Regions from separate parts of the Variovorax sp. R-27 genome, predicted to be linked through region 1. Evidence: riboswitches for the same ligand, from Rfam matches in the RefSeq annotation. Region 1 holds a riboswitch; the other holds the start of a gene.
The links. Region 1 has a riboswitch for cobalamin ahead of ACN9MV_RS18240 (TonB-dependent receptor domain-containing protein). Riboswitches for the same ligand answer to the same signal wherever they lie in the genome.
Positions count from the first base shown of each region.

Region 2: another riboswitch for cobalamin. It lies ahead of ACN9MV_RS12615 (TonB-dependent receptor); the one in region 1 lies ahead of ACN9MV_RS18240 (TonB-dependent receptor domain-containing protein).

Region 1 covers NZ_CP183984.1:3,892,486-3,901,014, forward strand. The annotation lists gene ACN9MV_RS18240 (TonB-dependent receptor domain-containing protein) at 1-1,119, opposite strand, end outside; cobalamin riboswitch at 1,207-1,466, opposite strand; gene ACN9MV_RS18245 (ClcB-like voltage-gated chloride channel protein) at 1,609-3,327, shown strand; gene ACN9MV_RS18250 (RidA family protein) at 3,343-3,864, opposite strand; gene ACN9MV_RS18255 (c-type cytochrome) at 3,931-4,353, opposite strand; gene ACN9MV_RS18260 (flavin monoamine oxidase family protein) at 4,379-5,974, opposite strand; gene ACN9MV_RS18265 (hypothetical protein) at 6,080-6,304, shown strand; gene ACN9MV_RS18270 (cell division protein ZapA) at 6,301-6,633, shown strand; gene ACN9MV_RS18275 (sulfite exporter TauE/SafE family protein) at 6,939-7,760, shown strand; gene ACN9MV_RS18280 (universal stress protein) at 7,836-8,261, shown strand; gene ACN9MV_RS18285 (helix-turn-helix domain-containing protein) at 8,268-8,529, opposite strand, start outside.
Region 2 covers NZ_CP183984.1:2,717,282-2,725,810, reverse strand. The annotation lists gene cobW (cobalamin biosynthesis protein CobW) at 1-540, opposite strand, end outside; gene ACN9MV_RS12625 (energy-coupling factor ABC transporter permease) at 623-1,300, opposite strand; gene ACN9MV_RS12620 (PepSY domain-containing protein) at 1,347-2,876, opposite strand; gene ACN9MV_RS12615 (TonB-dependent receptor) at 2,888-5,071, opposite strand; cobalamin riboswitch at 5,204-5,501, opposite strand; gene ACN9MV_RS12610 (hypothetical protein) at 5,581-5,823, opposite strand; gene ACN9MV_RS12605 (hypothetical protein) at 5,966-6,370, shown strand; gene ybaL (YbaL family putative K(+) efflux transporter) at 6,394-8,103, opposite strand; gene ACN9MV_RS12595 (dicarboxylate/amino acid:cation symporter) at 8,185-8,529, opposite strand, start outside.

The DNA.
Region 1 (8,529 bases):
CGACAGCAGCTTCGACGAGGTGGTGGGCGCGTTTTCGAGCGCGTCTTCGCGGCGCTCGAGGGTGGCCGTCACCAGGTGCGGGCCGAAGCGGAACTCGTTCTGGAACAGGTAGCCGCGCAGGTTGGTTTCGGTGCGGTAGAACGAAGGCTGCGTCTTGTAGACCGACTGCGAATCGGTCACCTGCACGCGGGTGCTGTAGATGTCGTTCCACTTGGCCGACCAAGTCAGGCCGGCGGTACGCAGCGTGTTGTTCGACAAGTCGTCGCGGAACAGGATCGGCGGCTTGGTCCTGTAGGAGACGGTGGCGTCGTAGCCGGCCTTGATGTCGCTGGTGAGCAGCGTAGCCTCCAGGCGCTGGTCCGGCGTGATCTGGAAGCCCAGCTTCACGTTGCCCGAGGTGCTGTTGTAGCCGTCGCGGTCGGGGCTGGTGTAGCCGTCTTTCACCACGTTGCGCTTGCTTGCGGGCTGCACGTTGTAGCCCTTGCTTTCCTCATGCGCCACGCCGAACGAATAGTCGAACAGGCCCGACTTGCCGCTCACGCCGCCTTCGATCTTGCGCAGGCCCTTGCTGCCGAAGCCGATGCCGGCGTAAGGCGACACGCCCTCTTCGCCACGCTTGGTGAAGAGCTGGATCACGCCGCCCACGGCGTCGGAGCCATACACCGCGGCGGCCGGGCCGCGCAGCACTTCGATGCGGTCGATCTGCGAGAGCGGAATGCCTTCCCAGCCGGCGCCGCCGGTCGATTGCGAGTCGATGCGCACGCCGTCGAGGTACACGGCCGTGAAGCGCGTTTCAGCGCCGCGGATGAACAGGCTGGTGGTGTTGCCCACGCCGCCGCTGCGCGAGATCTCGATGCCGGGCAGGCGCGCCAGCACGTCGGCCACGCCGGTCGCGCCGCTGCGCTCGATGGTCTTGCGGTCGATGATGGACACGTCGCCCACCAGGTCCGACAGCGCCTGCGGCGTGCGGTTGGCCGTGACCACCGTTTCGCCCAGCGTGGGGGCGTCTTGTGCATGGGCCAGGCCACCGAAGGCGGAAGCCAGCGCCAGCGGCAGGCAGGCATGGCGGAGACGGCGCGCAGGAGCGCGGCCGCGAGAAAAGCAAACGTGGGAAATCATGAATGAGCCGAACGAACGTCAATACCCCTCGCCGGCCTCCCCGCCGGCGCCTGGGCGCCATGGCCGCCCCATGCACAGATCACGCATGCGGCAGCCGCCTTGTTGGCCGGTATCCGGGCTGGCAGAACGGCCCCTCACCGCCTTCCCAGGCGCCTGTTTCAGGGCACCCAGTGGCTTCGATGGAAAGGGGTTGGCGCCTTGCGGCGCCGTCTGCTTGACCGTTGCGGGGGCAGCGCAGGCGGCTTCGGCCTTGTTCCGTCCTGATGAGGTCGGGGGCTTCCACTCCTGCTTCCCGTTGAACTGCGCCGTGCGAACCACGCCGCGAGCACCAACGGGCGGGATTTTATGCCAGTGACTTGGCTCGCCCCCAGGCTGCGCGCACTTCGTGTCGCTTCTCCTTCCCCCTACCGGGGGCAACACCTGAGGCCCGGCAAAGCCGGTTCCTCGGTGTTCCCGCCTGGGTGGCGCTCGCAGCTAACATCCCAGCCCATGATGCGGCCCGCCTCGGTAGTTCTCAATCTTCGTTCGGCGCTGCAGCGTGTCTTCGGTGTCTCGGGCTGGCAATCGATGCTGCTGTGGTCCATCGTGGCCGGTTTGCTCGGCACGCTGGCGACCGAACTCTTCCGCGCGGCGCTCTATCACTTCGAGCATCTGGTGCTCGGTCCCGGCGAAGGGCTGGTGGCAATGGCGAAGCACCTGCCGTGGTGGGCGCGCATCGCCTGCCCCACGCTGGGTGGACTGGTGGCCGGCGGCCTGCTGGTGCTGGCGAAACGCGTCGCCTTGCGCAGCGCCGCCTCCGACTACATGGAAGCCATCGTGCTCGGCAATGGGCGCATTCCGGTGGCGCAGACGCTGGTGCGCAGCGCCTCGTCGCTGGTGAGCATCGGCACCGGTGGTTCCATCGGGCGCGAGGGCTCGATGGTGCAGCTGGCGGCGCTGGCGTCGTCTCTGCTGGGGCGGCTGTTCCGCTTTCCGGTCGAGCGGCTGCGGTTGCTGGTGGCCTGCGGCGCGGCGGCCGGCCTGACCGCCGCCTACAACGCACCCATTGCCGGCGCCTTCTTCGTCGCCGAGATCGTGCTGGGCTCTATCGCGATGGAAAGCGTGGGGCCGATCATCATTGCCTCGGTGGTCGCCAACGTCGCGATGCGCGCCCTGCCCGGCTACCAGCCTCCTTACAAGATGCCGGCGTTCCCGGAGATCCACGGCACCGAGGTCGTGCTGTTCTGCGTGCTCGGCGTGCTGCTGGGCTTTGCGGCGGTCGGCTTCCTGCGCGCGTTGCAGGGCAGCCGTGCGCTGTTCTCGCGCTTGCCGGTTGCGTTGCCGTGGCGGCTGGCGTTGGGCGGGCTGGTGATGGGTGCGGTGTCGGTGCCCATGCCCGAGGTCTGGGGCAACGGCTACAGCGTGGTCAATTCGGTGCTGCACACCCCCTGGCCGTGGACGCTGATCGCGATGGTGCTGGTCGCCAAGGCGGTCGCCACGATGGCCACGGCCGGCTCGGGCGCGGTGGGCGGCGTGTTCACGCCGGCGCTGTTCTTCGGCTGCATGGTCGGTGCGCTGTTCGGCCTTGGCGCGCAGGCGCTGTGGCCAGCGGCCACCTCGGCGCCGTTCGCCTATGCCATCGTCGGCATGGGCGCGTTCCTGGCGGGCGCCACGCAGGCGCCGCTGATGGCCATCCTGATGATCTTCGAGATGACGCTGAGCTACCAGGTCATGCTGCCGCTGATGGCGGCGAGCGTCATCGCGTATTTCGTCGCGCGCTCGGCCAATGCCGGCTCGATGTACGAGATCACCCTGCACCGCAACGAGCAGCGCGACACGCAGATGCGCCTGCGCGGGCTGCACATGCGCGACCTGGTGCAGCCGGCCGAAACGGTGGTGGGCCCGGAGGCGGACCGCGAGGCCATGAGCAAGCTCTTCCTGCAGCACCCGGTGAAGTACCTGTACGTGGTGGATGCGGGCAACCGCTACCTCGGCGTGGTGCCGCTTTCGGCGCTCGGCACGGCGCCAGCGGAAACGACCGCGGGCGCCCTGCTCTCGCAGGCCATCCAGCCGCTCACCGCCGACACCGGGCTGGGCGAGGCGCTGCAGCGTTTTCTCGATCACCTGGGCGAGCGACTGCCGGTGATCGAGAGCGCCGGCAACCCTGTGCTGCTCGGGATTGTTGCCAAGAGCGCGCTGCTCGCCACCTACGTGCGGCTGAGCGAGTAGCGCAGCACTGCTTTTTTACTTGGCGGGACGCACCGCCATCACCTCGATCTCGACCAGGTAGGCCGGGTTGGCGAGCGCCGCTACCTGCATCGCCGAGCGCACAGGCAGCCGGGGCTGCGCGGTGGTGCCGAAGAACTGGGTATAGCCCTCCATGAAGCCGGCGAAATCCATCTTGTTGTCCTTGGCCGGATCGCCGACGAGAAACACCTGCATCTTCACCACGTCGCCCATCGTCAGGCCCAGGCCTGTGAGGCTCTTCTCGATGGCTTTGAGCACGCCGACGGTCTGGCCCTTGGTGTCGCCGCCATAGGCCGCCGCGCTGTTCTTGGGCGCGGTCGCGTCCTGCAGCGGCGGCACCTGGCCCGAGAGGTAGACGTTGGTGAACGAAGACGGCACCTCCACCGCCGCCGAGATCGGGAAGGTGGAGTTCGGAATGCGGTGGCGAATGATTTCATCGGCCGCATGGGCGGCGCCGGTGCCGGCTGCGAGCAGTGCGGCGGCGAGCGCCAGCTTCTTCGTGATGGAGGTCATGGTCATGCGTGTTGTCTCTCTGCTGGGGTGGATGAAGAAAGGATCTGCCAGGTATCGAAAGAAGAAGGCCGATCAAGGCCGCAGCTTCTTGACGCTCTCCGCCGCAATGGCGTCAGGATATTGGTTGCCGAAATGGGTGCGCGCATAGCCGACCACGGAAGCGATCTGCTCGTCGCTCAGCATCTTGCCAAAGGCGGGCATGCCTTTCTGCCCGTTGATCACCACGTAGAGTGGGTATTCCGCGCTTGCGAGCCGCGGGTTCGAGGCGAGCGCCGGATAGGCGCCTGCGCCCTTCGCCCCTTGTCCCTGCGCCATGTGGCAGCCCTGGCAGGTCGCGCGGTAGATCGCCTCGCCCGAGCTCTCCTGGAATCGGGGGCCGACGGAAAAGACGGGCTCCGGCGACTGCGCGAAAGCGGCCTGGCCGGCCACCGAGGCCAGCGCGCCCAGCGAAAGGCCGAGCAACGCGCGCTTGAAGGTCGTGATGTTGTTGTTCATGGTGGGTGTGTCCTTCACTCGGCTTTCACGCAACGGCGCGGGCATGCAGCCGCTGGATGGCGTCGAGCGACGAGAGCAGTGCGCCCTCCTGCCAGGCCGGAATGTAGGAAGCGTGCTCGCCAGCCAGCGCGATGCGGCCGTCGACCTGGCACAGGTTCTTGTAGTGCTTCTGGCGCGTCTCGTCGGTCCACATGCCGTAGCAGCCGTGCGTGCCGGGCACGCGGTGCCAGCCCACGGAAATGCCGTTGTCGAATTCGCTCGCGTACTGCGGATGCAGCTGCGTGCCGAACTCGACCGCGCGGCGCACGCGCTCCTCGGGCGCCATGGCGGTGAATTCGTAGGAGTTCGGGCCGTCGAACACGTAGGCGCCCAGCACCACCGACTTGCCCTTGGCGCCATAGCGCGTCGAGGGATACGAAATGCGCGAGATCGGCAGGTCTGTGTAGCTGATGCCGCCGTAGATGTGTTCGTCTTCTTCCCAGAAGCGGCGCTTGAACTGCAGGCCCACCTTTACTGATGCGCCATAAGGCACGGCGTTGATGGCCTCCTGCATTGCCGAGCCCACCTGGATGTCGATCTGGCTGAGCACCGACAGCGGAATGGTGCACAGGCACCAGTCGGCCTTGGCCTGCGTGACCGCGCCGCCCTTTGATGCATCGGTGTAGGTGACCGTCACGCCGCGGTCGTTCTGCTCGATCTTCGTGACCTTGGCGCCGTAGCGGATCAGGCTGCCGACCTCCTTCTGGAAGGCCTTGGCGATCATGTCCATGCCGCCCACGGGCTGGAAGATCGCGCTCTGGAATTCGTAGTCTTGCCCGCTGGCGATGTAACGCCAAAGATTCGATTGCAGCAGCTCGCTCATGTCGAGCGGCTTCGACGGCTTGGCCAGCGGCATGAGGCCGCCGCCCGCATCGACTTCGTAGCCGCGGCGGTCGCTGCTGATGGTGCCTTCGAGATAGCGGAACTGCGTGTCGAGCGCGCCCCAGCGGCGCAGGCCTTCGAGCAGTTTCTCTTTGTCTTCTTTCGTCAATGCCGCGTCGAGGTTGCCTTGCGTCGTGGCCTTGCCGAGCAGCTCGGCGACGTAGCCCTGGTAGTCGGCCTGCACGTGGCGGTAGCGCTGCGGCTTGCCGCCGTAGGCCTTGCTCGAATGCACCAGCGCGTTGTAGTTGACCTGGACGAAGGGCTCCAGCGCCACGCCCAGCCGCTTGCAGTAGCCCAGCACTGCATGGTGGTGATAGGGAATGCGCCACGGCCCCGGATTGAAGTACTCGCCCTTGGCGAAGCCGCATTGCTGCACGGCGCCACCCAGCTCGGTGAAGGTGTCGCCGCCGCGCAGCGTCCAGCACCGGCCGCCCGCGCGATTGCTGAACTCGAGGACCTTGACCGAGTAGCCTGCGTTGCGCAGTTCGAGCGCGGCGGCCATGCCGGCCAGGCCTGCGCCAAGAACCAGCACCGACGCACCCTTCTTTGCGCCATCGAGCTTCGGTGGTCCGCTGTAGTTGGATTCGGCGGCAAAGCCCAGCGAGGTCATCGCCTGGTACATCGCGCCGCCCCCTGCGGTCTTGCCGATGAGCGTAAGCAGGTCGCGCCGACTGAATAAAGTGTTGTTCTTCGTGGTCATTGACAGGCTATTGGAGTTTGAAAGGCAACTGGAAGGCAGCAGAATCCATGCCACGCCCAGGCACCGCCTGGGGGCCGCTTCCTTGGGAAACTACAATCGCCAACCATGCCCGCCTCCAGCCCTATCGATCAGATCGCCGAGCGTGTTGAACGACTGCTTGTGCGTCACGAAGAGGTGCAACGCACCAATGCGCTGCTGCAGGAGCAGGTCGATGCGCTCACGCGCGAACGCGACGCCCTGAAGTCGCGGCTCGTTGCGGCACGCACGCGCCTCGATGCCCTGCTCGAACGGTTGCCGGCTGAACCACCCTCCGAAGACTCCCCCGCATGAAGCAGATTGAAGTACAGATCATGGGCCAGAGCTATCTGCTCGGCTGTCCCGATGGCGGCGAGGCGCAGCTGCGCGAAGCCGTCGAACGCGTGGACGCAGCCATGTGCAAGATCCGCGATGCCGGAAAAGTCAAGGCCCGTGACCGCATTGCGGTGCTGGCTTCGCTGAACCTGGCGTTCGACCTCGCCGCGCAGCAGGCCGCTGTTGTCGCAGCGCCCGCGGCACCAGTTGCCACTTCGGCTGCAGACAGCGTCGAAACCGACGCGAAGGCCACGCAGCTCATCCAGAAACTCGATCAGGCCCTGGCTGGCGATGGACATTTACTCTGAATAAGGCTGGCACGAAGACGGACGAGGCGTAAAATCCAGTCCGTCTGCAGACTGTGTCGGGCTTAATATTTCCTTGTTCCAATGCTCTCCGGAGCCGGGCTTGGTACATCGCTCGACGGGCGTGATCATCTCGCGTCAGATGAACCCGAAGTCCTGCTGCCCTCGCCCACCTGAACCCTGGTTCAGGATGCGGGTCCGGCACATCACCTGCAGACACCTTTTCCTGCCACGGCCCCCTGCATCCATTGCTCGGGGCCGTTGCTTTTTCCAGCCCCTCACTTCTCTTGCGTGACTTTCCCGTGAATATCGCTGCCCTGCTCGACCCTCTCCTGATCGCCGAACTCGCCGCTCTCGGCCTCGGCACCGGTTTTCTCGCGGGCCTGCTGGGCATCGGCGGCGGCATGCTGATGGTGCCGTTCATCACGATCATCATGGGCCATCGCGGCGTGCCGGCCGACCTCGCGGTGAAGATGGCAATCGCCACCTCGATGGCGACGATCATCTTCACCTCGGTGTCCAGCGTGCGCGCGCACCACCGGCGCGGCGCCGTGCGCTGGGACATCGTGCGGCGGCTCGCACCCGGCATCGTCATCGGCAGCCTTGCTGGCAGCCTGGGCGTGTTCTCGCTGCTCAAGGGCACGGCGCTGGCCATCTTCTTCGCGCTGTTCGTGGGCTTCTCGGCCACGCAGATGTTCCTCGACAAGAAGCCCGCGCCCACGCGGCAGATGCCGGGCACGGGCGGCCAGCTCGCGGCGGGCGGCGCGATCGGCTTCATCTCCGGCCTCGTGGGCGCGGGGGGTGGCTTCATCAGCGTGCCGTTCATGACGTGGTGCAACGTGTCCATTCACAACGCGGTGGCCACCAGCGCGGCGCTGGGCTTTCCGATTGCAGTGGCGAACGTGCTCGGCTATGCGGTCAGCGGCCAGTCGGTGCAAGGCCTGCCGGCCGGCTCCTTCGGCTATATCTGGCTGCCCGCGCTGGCCGTGATTGCGCTGTGCAGCGTGTTCACCGCACCGCTGGGCGCGAAGGCGGCGCACAGCCTGCCGGTGAAGAAGCTCAAGCGCGTATTCGCGAGCATCCTGTACCTGCTCGCGGCCTACATGCTCTGGAAGGGCCTGCACGGCTGATCTGGCCGGGCAAAGCCCTTCGGGCCTGAGGTACGCCCCGTTGCGGTGCGCGGAGCCGCGCCGTATAAGGGTTTCATGAAAATCCTCATCGCCGTCGATGGCAGCGCCTACACCCGCAAGGCGCTCGACTACCTGCTTGCCAATCGCGCCATGTTCGTGGACGGGCATCAGCTGGTGGTGGTGCACGTGTGCACCGGCATCTCGGGCCATGTCGCGCGCCACCTGAGCAAAGAATTGGTGACGGACTACTACGCCGAGGAAAACGCCAAGGTGCTCGACCCGGTGAAGGCGCTGTTCGCCGAGAGCGGCGTGAGCAACTACACGATCGACTCGCGCCACGGCCATGTGGCCGAGGAAATCCTCAAGTCGGCCGCGGCGGCACAAGCTGGGCTGATCGTGCTCGGCACCCATGGCCACGGCATCTTCGGTCGCGCACTGATGGGCTCGGTCGCCACCAAGGTGGTCGCCGAAACCAACACGACGGTGATGCTGGTCCAGTAGCCCTTCTTACTGCATGCGCTGCTGCCGCCATTCGCGCGGCGAGCAGCCGAAGCGCTCGCGGAACGCGCGGCTGAAATGCGCCGCGTCGTTGAAGCCGCGGCCATAGGCAATCTCGGCCACCGGCCGGCCCGCGAGGCGCGGCTCCAGCAGGTCGCGGCTGCACGCCTCCAGCCTGCGCTCCCAGATGTACTGCGACGGCGTCAGCGGCTCGCTCCTGAACACGCGGTGGATGTGGCTCACCGACACGCCCAACCCCGCCGCCAGCGTG
Region 2 (8,529 bases), 1.2 Mb from region 1:
GTCTTCGAACAGCTCGTGCAGCGGCGATTCGTGGTCGAGGTTGGGGTCGGCGCGGCGGGCTTCGTCGACAGCCTCGGGGTTCTCGGCGAACTGGCCCGAGGCGGCGGCCGGGCCGTCGACCACCGTGACCACCGAGTCCACGGTGAAGATGTTGGCGATGTCCGGCCACTGGAAGGCCTGCACCAGCGGTTTGGGCAGCGCGAGGCCCGAGGTTTCGATGATCACGGCATCGATGTCGCCGCGGCGCTCGGCCAGTTGAAGCATCACGGGCAGGAATTCTTCCTGCACGGTGCAGCAGACGCAGCCGTTGGCCAGCTCGTACAGCGCGCCTTCGCGCTCGTTGCCCTCGTCGTCGCAGCCGATGCCGCAGCCACGAAGAATCTCGCCGTCGATGCCGAGTTCGCCGAACTCATTGACGATCACCACGATGCGGCGGCCTTCGGCATTGCCGAGGATGTGGCGCAGCAGCGTGGTCTTGCCGCTGCCGAGGAAGCCCGTGACGATGGTGACGGGGATCTTGGCGTTGCTTGCTTGTGTCATGGGAGATGTTCTTTCAGGCGCGCAAGCGCCCGTGCCGCTCCCCGAGGCAGCACCTCGTGAGCGCGGCGATGCATTGGTTGAATCAGATGGCGCTGTACAGGCGGCGCTCGACGAAGGCCGTGCCCTGCAGACGACGCCAGGCCTTTGCGGCGGCCAACACACCCAGGTCGACCAGCGGCTCGACAAGCACGACTGTCATGTAGGCAGCGCCGAAGCTGGCGATCTGGCTCAGGTTCTCGAGCCCGGTGCCGCGTCCGTAGAGCGCCCAGAAGCCGACCCAGACCACGATGCCGCCCTGGTAAGCCACCGACAGCTTGAATGCCTGCTGGTAGCTGATGTCCACGTAGGCCAGGTTCTGGGGAATGATCCGCCGTGCCAGCGCGGCAGTCGCAAACAGGGGCACCAGCAAGGTGGTGACGTTCATGCCGAACTGCGGCACATCCTGCGGTTCGAAGAACAGGCCCTGGATGAGCAACCCGCCCGCCAGGCCAATGGCCGCAGGCGCCAGGCCGAACACCAGCAGCAGGGTCGTGCCCAGAATCAGGTGCACCTCGGACACGCCCACCGGGTGATGCGGCAACACCTCGAAGAAGCAGAACACCAGCGCAATGGCAATGGCCGAGCGCAGCGCCAGGGCGGCAAGGCCGTCCTTCACGGCCGTATCGAAGGCCACCTTGCCTGTGTAGGCGAGAGCAGCTGCCGCCGTGGCGTAGCTGAGGAAGATCTTGGATCCGTCGACGAGACCTGGTTCGATGTGCATCGAGCACCTCCTGAAATGCACCGCAGTGCGAAAGTTGATTGTTGGTTCATGGGCCTGCTTGCGCAAGCCCCTTCGATATGGCCAATGGTCGAGGCTTGCGCCGCAGCCGTCGCCAGCCGATCACGACGCCGCTGGCCGAGGCCACGGTGCCGACGATGGAAAGCAGCCACACCACGAGGTCCCAGGCCGGCCGGTACTGGATGAGCCAGGGAAAGTCGAGGCTGTGCGCCGCATTGAAGAGCCAGCGTCGCAGCCTCGAATTGCTGTCGTTGCTGCCGGCGACCTGCCCGCTGGCCGGGTCGATGTAGATCCAGCTGTGCGCGGGGTCGTCGAACTGCAGCCGCCACACGGGCACGGTGCGCTCGCGGTGGTGGCCGTACCAGTGAAAGTCTTCGCGGGTCTGCAGCGTGGCCTGGGTGATGGCGCCGGGCCGCAGGCGGGCGGCGGCGCGCAGGATGTCGTCCTTGCCGATGACGGCGGGGCCACCCGTGGCCGCATCGACCACCCGCACGCGCGCCTTCGCGTCGCGCAGCTGCAGCAGCGGCTTGCCGTCGAACCACAGCAGCACGGCCTCGCGCGGTGCGGCCTCGCCCTCGCCCGACGGCAACACCGCTGGCGGCCAGGGGAACGGCGACTTACCGGCACCCGTGTAGCGCGCCATCGCAGCCGCGCCGCCCGGCCCGCGCTGGAACCAGCCATTGGGGTTCATCGACAGCCAGCCGCTGATGATCCATGTCAGCACGAAGAAGCCGCCGATCAGCCCCGCGATGTGGTGCCAGGCCATCCATCCGTTGTACGGCGTGACCGCGCCATTGCGGAACCTGCGCCGCAGGCGCACCCGCAGGATGCCGATGACGATGCCCGTCACGGCCGAAACGATGCAAGCCGCCGACAGCCACACCACCACGTCGTGCCACAGCGGCGGATCGGCGCGCAGTGGCGTGAAGTAGATCCAGTGCGGCACGGAGCCCAGCCAGTTCCAGAAGCGCTCCAAGCGCGTGGTGTCGCGCACCACTTCGCCGTTTCGCTGCGACACGTACAGCTCGGTGCCGGCCGCGTCGCCGACTTCGATGCGGTGCAGCGGACGCAGCGGGTTCAGGCCCTGCGGCACGGTCCACTGGTCGCGCTCCAGTGTCTCGGCCCAATGCGCACTCGCATGGCCCGAGAAGGCCCGTGCGATGGTTTCGGCCTGCGCGGCATCGACCGGGCCGGGCACATGGCCGTCGCGCGCCGAGACCGTGTGCCGGCCTCCGCTCGCATCGACGATGCGCCATACGGGCTCGGCGTTGATGCCGCCCTGCATCTCCAGCACCATGCGCCGCGGCTGCACGCGGGCCGCCTGCGGCAGCGCGTCGAGTGCAGCGGTTGGCGACACCGCCGCCTGCTCGAAACGCAGCGGCGCCAGCCCCGCAAGTCGCTCTTCGTCCGTGAGGTTGGGATACCCCACGTACATCATCACGACGCCCGAGACGAACCACATGACGAACAGCAGGCAGCCGCCGATGCCCAGCCACCGGTGCGTCCAGTAGAGCCAATGCCGGATGCCCGGCCAAGCGCGGCGCCATGCGGAAGTCATGGGAGCGCCGATCAGAAGTTGACCAGAGCCGACAGCTCGAACGAACGCGGGCGGCCCAGCAACCACTGGTTGCCGCCGTTCGAGAACGACACCGCATAGCGGCGGTCGGCCAGGTTGTAGGCGCGCAGCGCAAGCTTCAGCGAAGGATTCGCCTGCCAGCTCACGCCCGCATCGGCCACCGTGTAGGAGCCGATCTTGCGCGAGTTGGCCGTATCGACCTGGCGTGGTCCGACGTAGCGCACGCCGAAATCGGCCTCCCACTGCGGCAGGAAGCGCCAGTTGAGCCAGAGATTCGCGGCATCTTCTGGCACGCCAGTGGGCGTGTTGCCCGCGCGCGAGACAAGGCGCCCGCTGACGACTTCGTTGAAATCGTCATAGCGCGCGCGCAGCTTGGCCACGTTGGCTTCGAGCCGCAGCGTCGAGGTGAGCGCCAGGTCGAGCGTGGCCTCGATGCCTTCGGACGACTGCTTGCCGATCTGCTGGGTGATGGTCGGATCGGTCGCGTCGCGCGAGAGCAGCTTGGTCTTCTCGATGCGATAGGCCGCCACGGTCCAGGCCCCGCGGTTGTCGGCCAGCTGGCGCTTGTAGCCAACCTCGACCTGCCGGCCGGTGCTGAGCTCGAACGGCACCTGCGTGGCCGAGGTGGAGATGAGCGAGGTCAGCGGGTCTGCCGCGCGCGCCACCTGCGCATAGAACGACTGCGACACATCGGGCGCATACACCACGCCGAGGCGGCCGGTGGCGTACTCGAAGGTCTTGCCGAGGTTGTTGGCCGCGTTCTGCAGGTCGGTGCGTGCCACCTTGGCGTGGTCCCAGCGCAGGCTGCCCACCACCGACCACTGCTCGTTGAAGGCCAGCTTGTCTTCGGTGAAGAAGGCGTAGGTGTCGGTCTTGGTCCGGTAGCGCTGTGTGTAGGCCACCGGCGACACGTAGTAGCCGGGATTGAAGTTGAACGGGTCGACCACCGAACGACCGCCGTAGGGCGTGTCGCTCGAATTCAGGAAGTTGATGTGATTCGCGTCGAAGCCCACCAGCACCTGGTTGGCCAGGCCGAACAGGCTGTGCTTGAAGGTGGCGTCGGTGCGGTTGCCGATCTGCTCCTGGTCGTGGCCGATTTCCAGGTAGTCGCCGCGCGTCACGCGCCGCGTGGTGGCGCTGTAGGTGTAGGTCTCGCTGTCGCGCCAGTGGCGCTTGCTCTCCAGCCGGTAGAGCTGGTTGCGCACGGTGACGGCGCTGTTGGGCGTCCACTGGGCGTCGAGCCGGGTCCACTTGTCGCGGTACTTGATTTCCGAATCGTCGACGTTGTAGTTCTGGCGCAGCGTCTGGCTGCTCAGGCGGCCGTCGATCAGCGGCACGCCGAAGTAGCGCTGCGGCGACTGCCGGCCCTCGTCGTGCGACAGCGTGAACTGCAGCTGCGGCGACACGTCGAGCCGCACGGCCGCGCCCACGGCCAGGCTCTCGGCCTGCCCGCGCTGCATGAAGCCGTCGGTCTGGCGGTGGCTGATGTCGAAGCGGTAGGAGAGCTTGTCGTTGATCGCCCCGCCGCTGCCAAAGGCCACCTGGCGGGTGGCGTCGGAGCCCACCGTGACCAGCGCCTCGTTCTGGATCGGGCCGCGCGTCGGCTTCTTGGGCACCACGTTGATGGCGCCGCCGATGGCACCCTCGCCGTACATCACCGAGGCCGCGCCGCGCAGCACCTCGATGCGGTCGACAGACCAGGTGTCGAACGGGAAGGTGACGGTACCCGCGCCTGCGTAGAGGCGCGTGCCGTCGAAGAGCTGCATCACCGAGCCGTGGCCCGAGAAACCGCGCGCCACCATCGCGGTGCCGCCATTGCCGGGGCCGGGCGTGCCGGTGATGCCAGTGGCGCGGGTGGCGGCATCGATCACCGAGACGTCGCCGCGTGCGCGGATGGTGTCGCCCGTCAGCACTTCGATGCTGGCCGGCGTTTCCAGCGGCGTGAGGCCGAGGCGGCTGCCGGTGTGCGAGGGTTCGTCGATGGCGAGCGGGGTATGCCGTTCGGCCTCGACCTGCACCGGCTTGAGGGTCTGGCCCGCATTCGCCACTTCACCCGACGACTGCGCGAAGACCGCGGAAGGCCCGAAAACCAACCCCAGACCCAGTGAAAGACCCGAAAGGCGCGTCCAACGCAGCGGCGCACCCGTGCGATCGCGCGCTGGCGATGCATGACCCATGTGACTTCTCCTCCGACCTGCGTCCCCGCAGGCTCCTGACCGATAGAGGACGCGGCGGAAGAGGCGAAGGGACTGCGACGGTACGCGCGAGCGCGAAGCGGTGGCAGGCCCGGACACGCACTCCCGCAGCGTCCGAAGGCGGTTGCAAAGGCCGGTATCCGGGCTTGCGGAGCGCCGCGGCGTGCCAATCAATCAATGAATGGATGCACACCGCGGCCGAAACCCTCGCCTTCCCACGCCGAAGCGCAGTGGCTGCCCGTGCCGTCTGGGAGGCATGAGCGTGAGGGTTTCCAGATCCGCTGACCGTTGCGGGGGCAGCGCAGGAGTTGCAGCGTCAATCAATCAAGAATGAACGACGCGGCGCACCTGCTTCCCGTTTAACCCCGTGGCCATGAGATGGCGTGCGGGGCACCTTCGAACCGTGTTGCCTGGCGGGATTAATAAGAATTAACACACCAGAACGGCGGGATTATAGGGAGAGGCCTTCCGCCGAAGGCCTCTGATGGGCCTCAGGCAGGCCTTCCGTCGGGTCCGAACAGCCGCCGCATCACGGCCACGCCCGCCACCAGCGCGTTCGAATAGGTGGCATAGGGATCGTGGGCTGCCTCCAGCGGCACATAGACGTGGGAGGTCTCGCCAGGCGTGTCGTCGACCGCCTCCATCAGCACCCAATAGAACTCGCCCGCCTCCAGTTCATGGACGGTGAGCGCGATGTTTCTCGATGAGGGCATGTAGGTAAGAGTGGCTGACAAGGTTGTCGGTTCTTTTTTGAATGGGCGGGGTACGCACGCGGTTGACAGTGCTTTCGGGTTTCTCCTACAGAGCCCGGTGCCGGTGCGACCTAATGTTGTAGTCAGGGACCTTTCAGAAGCCTTTCCAAGAACAGGAGGCAGCATGAAGCATTTCACTCTTGAACCGGGCATGCGATCGAGCATCGGCGGGGCCTTTTACCCGACCGGCTACTCGATGGTGATGTTTCCGAGTGCGGAAGACGCCGACCGCATCGGCCACCGCCTGATCGAAAAAGGCATGAGTGGCGACGAGGTCTATCTGCTGCCCGCGCAAACGGTGCTGGCCGAAATCGCCCCGACCGCGAAGACATCCGACAACCCCCTGCCCTCCGCCGGCACCGACGCCGCGACGGTACGCGCCTATACCGAGTTGGCGCGCGACGGCCACACGGGCCTGCTGGTGAGGACAAGAGACGGCGCTGCCGCCGAACGCCTGATGGAACTGGTGCGCACCGTGCCCTATTCCATCGCCCAGCGCTACCGCACGCTGGTCATCGAAGACCTCTGAGAAGAAGAGGAAAGCGGGCGTCTTCAAGCCGGCACGGCCATCGACACGGCGCGCTGGACCACATCACGGGCCATGGCCTGGGCGAGTTCGTGCTCGCCGAGGAACACGGTGGCAGAGGTTTCCTGCGTGAGCAGCCGGGCCTCCTGCTCGTTGTGGCTGCGGATCACGGTCTGGATGGTGGGGTTGAGCGTGCGCGCCGTCTCCATCATCTGGCGCACGTTCATGGCGTCGGGCGTAGCCACCACCAACACGCGGGCGCGCGCGATGTGCGCCTGGATCAGCACCGCCGGGTCGGCCGCGTCGCCCCACACGGCTGGCGTGCCGGCCTCGCGCAGCTTTTCGACAAGCTCGCGGTTCTGCTCGGCCACCACGTAGGGAATGTCGTGCGCGTCGAGTTCGGCCGCAATGCGGCGCCCGACGCGGCCGTAGCCCACCAGCACCACTTGCCGCGAGAGGTACTTGGCCTCAGTGGTCATGGGCAGTTCGGCCAGCGGGTCGTCGCGCGATTCGAGCCCGCGCGCGAAGGACGAACGGGCATGGAGCCACTTCTGCATCGGCCCGATCAGGCTGAACCACAACGGGTTGGTGGCAATGGAAATCAGCGCACCCGCCAGCACCAGGCTCTGGCCCTCCACCGGCAGCAGGCCCAGCGACACGCCCAGCCCGGCCAGGATGAACGAGAACTCGCCGATCTGCGCCAGGCTGGCGCTCACCGTGAGCGCCGTGCCCAGCGGGTAGCGGAACACCAGCACCAGCGCGCAGGCCGCAAGCGACTTGCCCAGCACGATGACCAGCACCACCGCCAGTACCTGCAGCGGCCGCTCGATCAGCACCGAGGGGTCGAACAGCATGCCGACCGACACGAAGAACAGTACCGCGAAGGCGTCGCGCAACGGCAGCGACTCTTGCGCGGCGCGGTGGGCAAACTGCGACTCGCGCATGACCATGCCGGCGAAGAAAGCGCCCAGCGCAAACGACACGCCGAACAGCGCCGCCGAGGCAAAAGCGATGCTCACGGCCGCGGCCACCACGCACAGCGTGAACAGCTCGCGCGAGCCGGTCCGCGTGACCTGCCAGAGGATCCACGGGAACACGCGCCGCCCCACCACCAGCATCAGCGCCACGAAGCCGCCGACTTGCAGCAGCGTGAGGCCCAGCGTCTGCCACAGCGGATCGGCCGGCCCGGCCTGCTGCGCACCCTGCCCGCCCAGCGTGCCCGCCAGCGGCGGCAACAGCACGAGCACCAGCACCATCGCCAGGTCTTCGACCACGAGCCAGCCGACGGCGATGCGGCCCGTAAATGAATCGAGGATGCCCAGGCTTTCGAGCGCGCGCAGCAGCACGACCGTGCTCGCCACCGACAGCGCAAGCCCGAACACCAGTGCCGCGCCGGGGCTCCAGCCCCACCACAGGGCCAACCCACCGCCGAGCAGCGTGGCCACGCCGATCTGCGCGATCGCGCCGGGCAGTGCGATCTTGCGTACGGCCAGCAGGTCGTCGAGGGAAAAATGGAGGCCCACGCCGAACATCAGCAGCATGACGCCGATTTCGGCAAGCTGGGCGGCGATTTCCGCGTCGGCCACGAAGCCCGGTGTGAACGGGCCGATGATCACGCCCGCCAACAGGTAGCCGACCAGCGCGGGCAGCCGCAGCTTGGCTGCCAGGAATCCGAACACCAGCGCCAACCCCAAGCCGGCGGCAATCGTGTTGATGAGGGAGACGCTGTGGGGCATCGCTCCATTTTGCAGGAACGATGTCTGCCCTTTTATTTCACACGGCCATCTTGTTCGGGGCCCGGCTGTCGTGCCGAGCGATCAGCCGGCCATCTTGCTGGTGCGAGCGGCATCCAACGTCTCGGGCTCTTGCGCCTCTACCCAAGTCTCGTTGTTGAGCCCCGCCTGCAGCCGCGTCTCGTCAAGCTCGTTGGTCCACTTGGCAACCACGATGGTGGCGACGCCATTGCCGATCAGGTTGGTGAGCGCGCGCGCCTCCGACATGAAGCGGTCGATGCCCAGAATGAGCGCGAGCCCCGCCACCGGCACGTGGCCCACCGCCGACAGCGTGGCCGCCAGCACGATGAAGCCGCTGCCGGTAACGCCCGCCGCGCCCTTCGATGTGAGCAGCAGCACGGCCAGCAGCGTGATCTCCTGCGTGAGCGT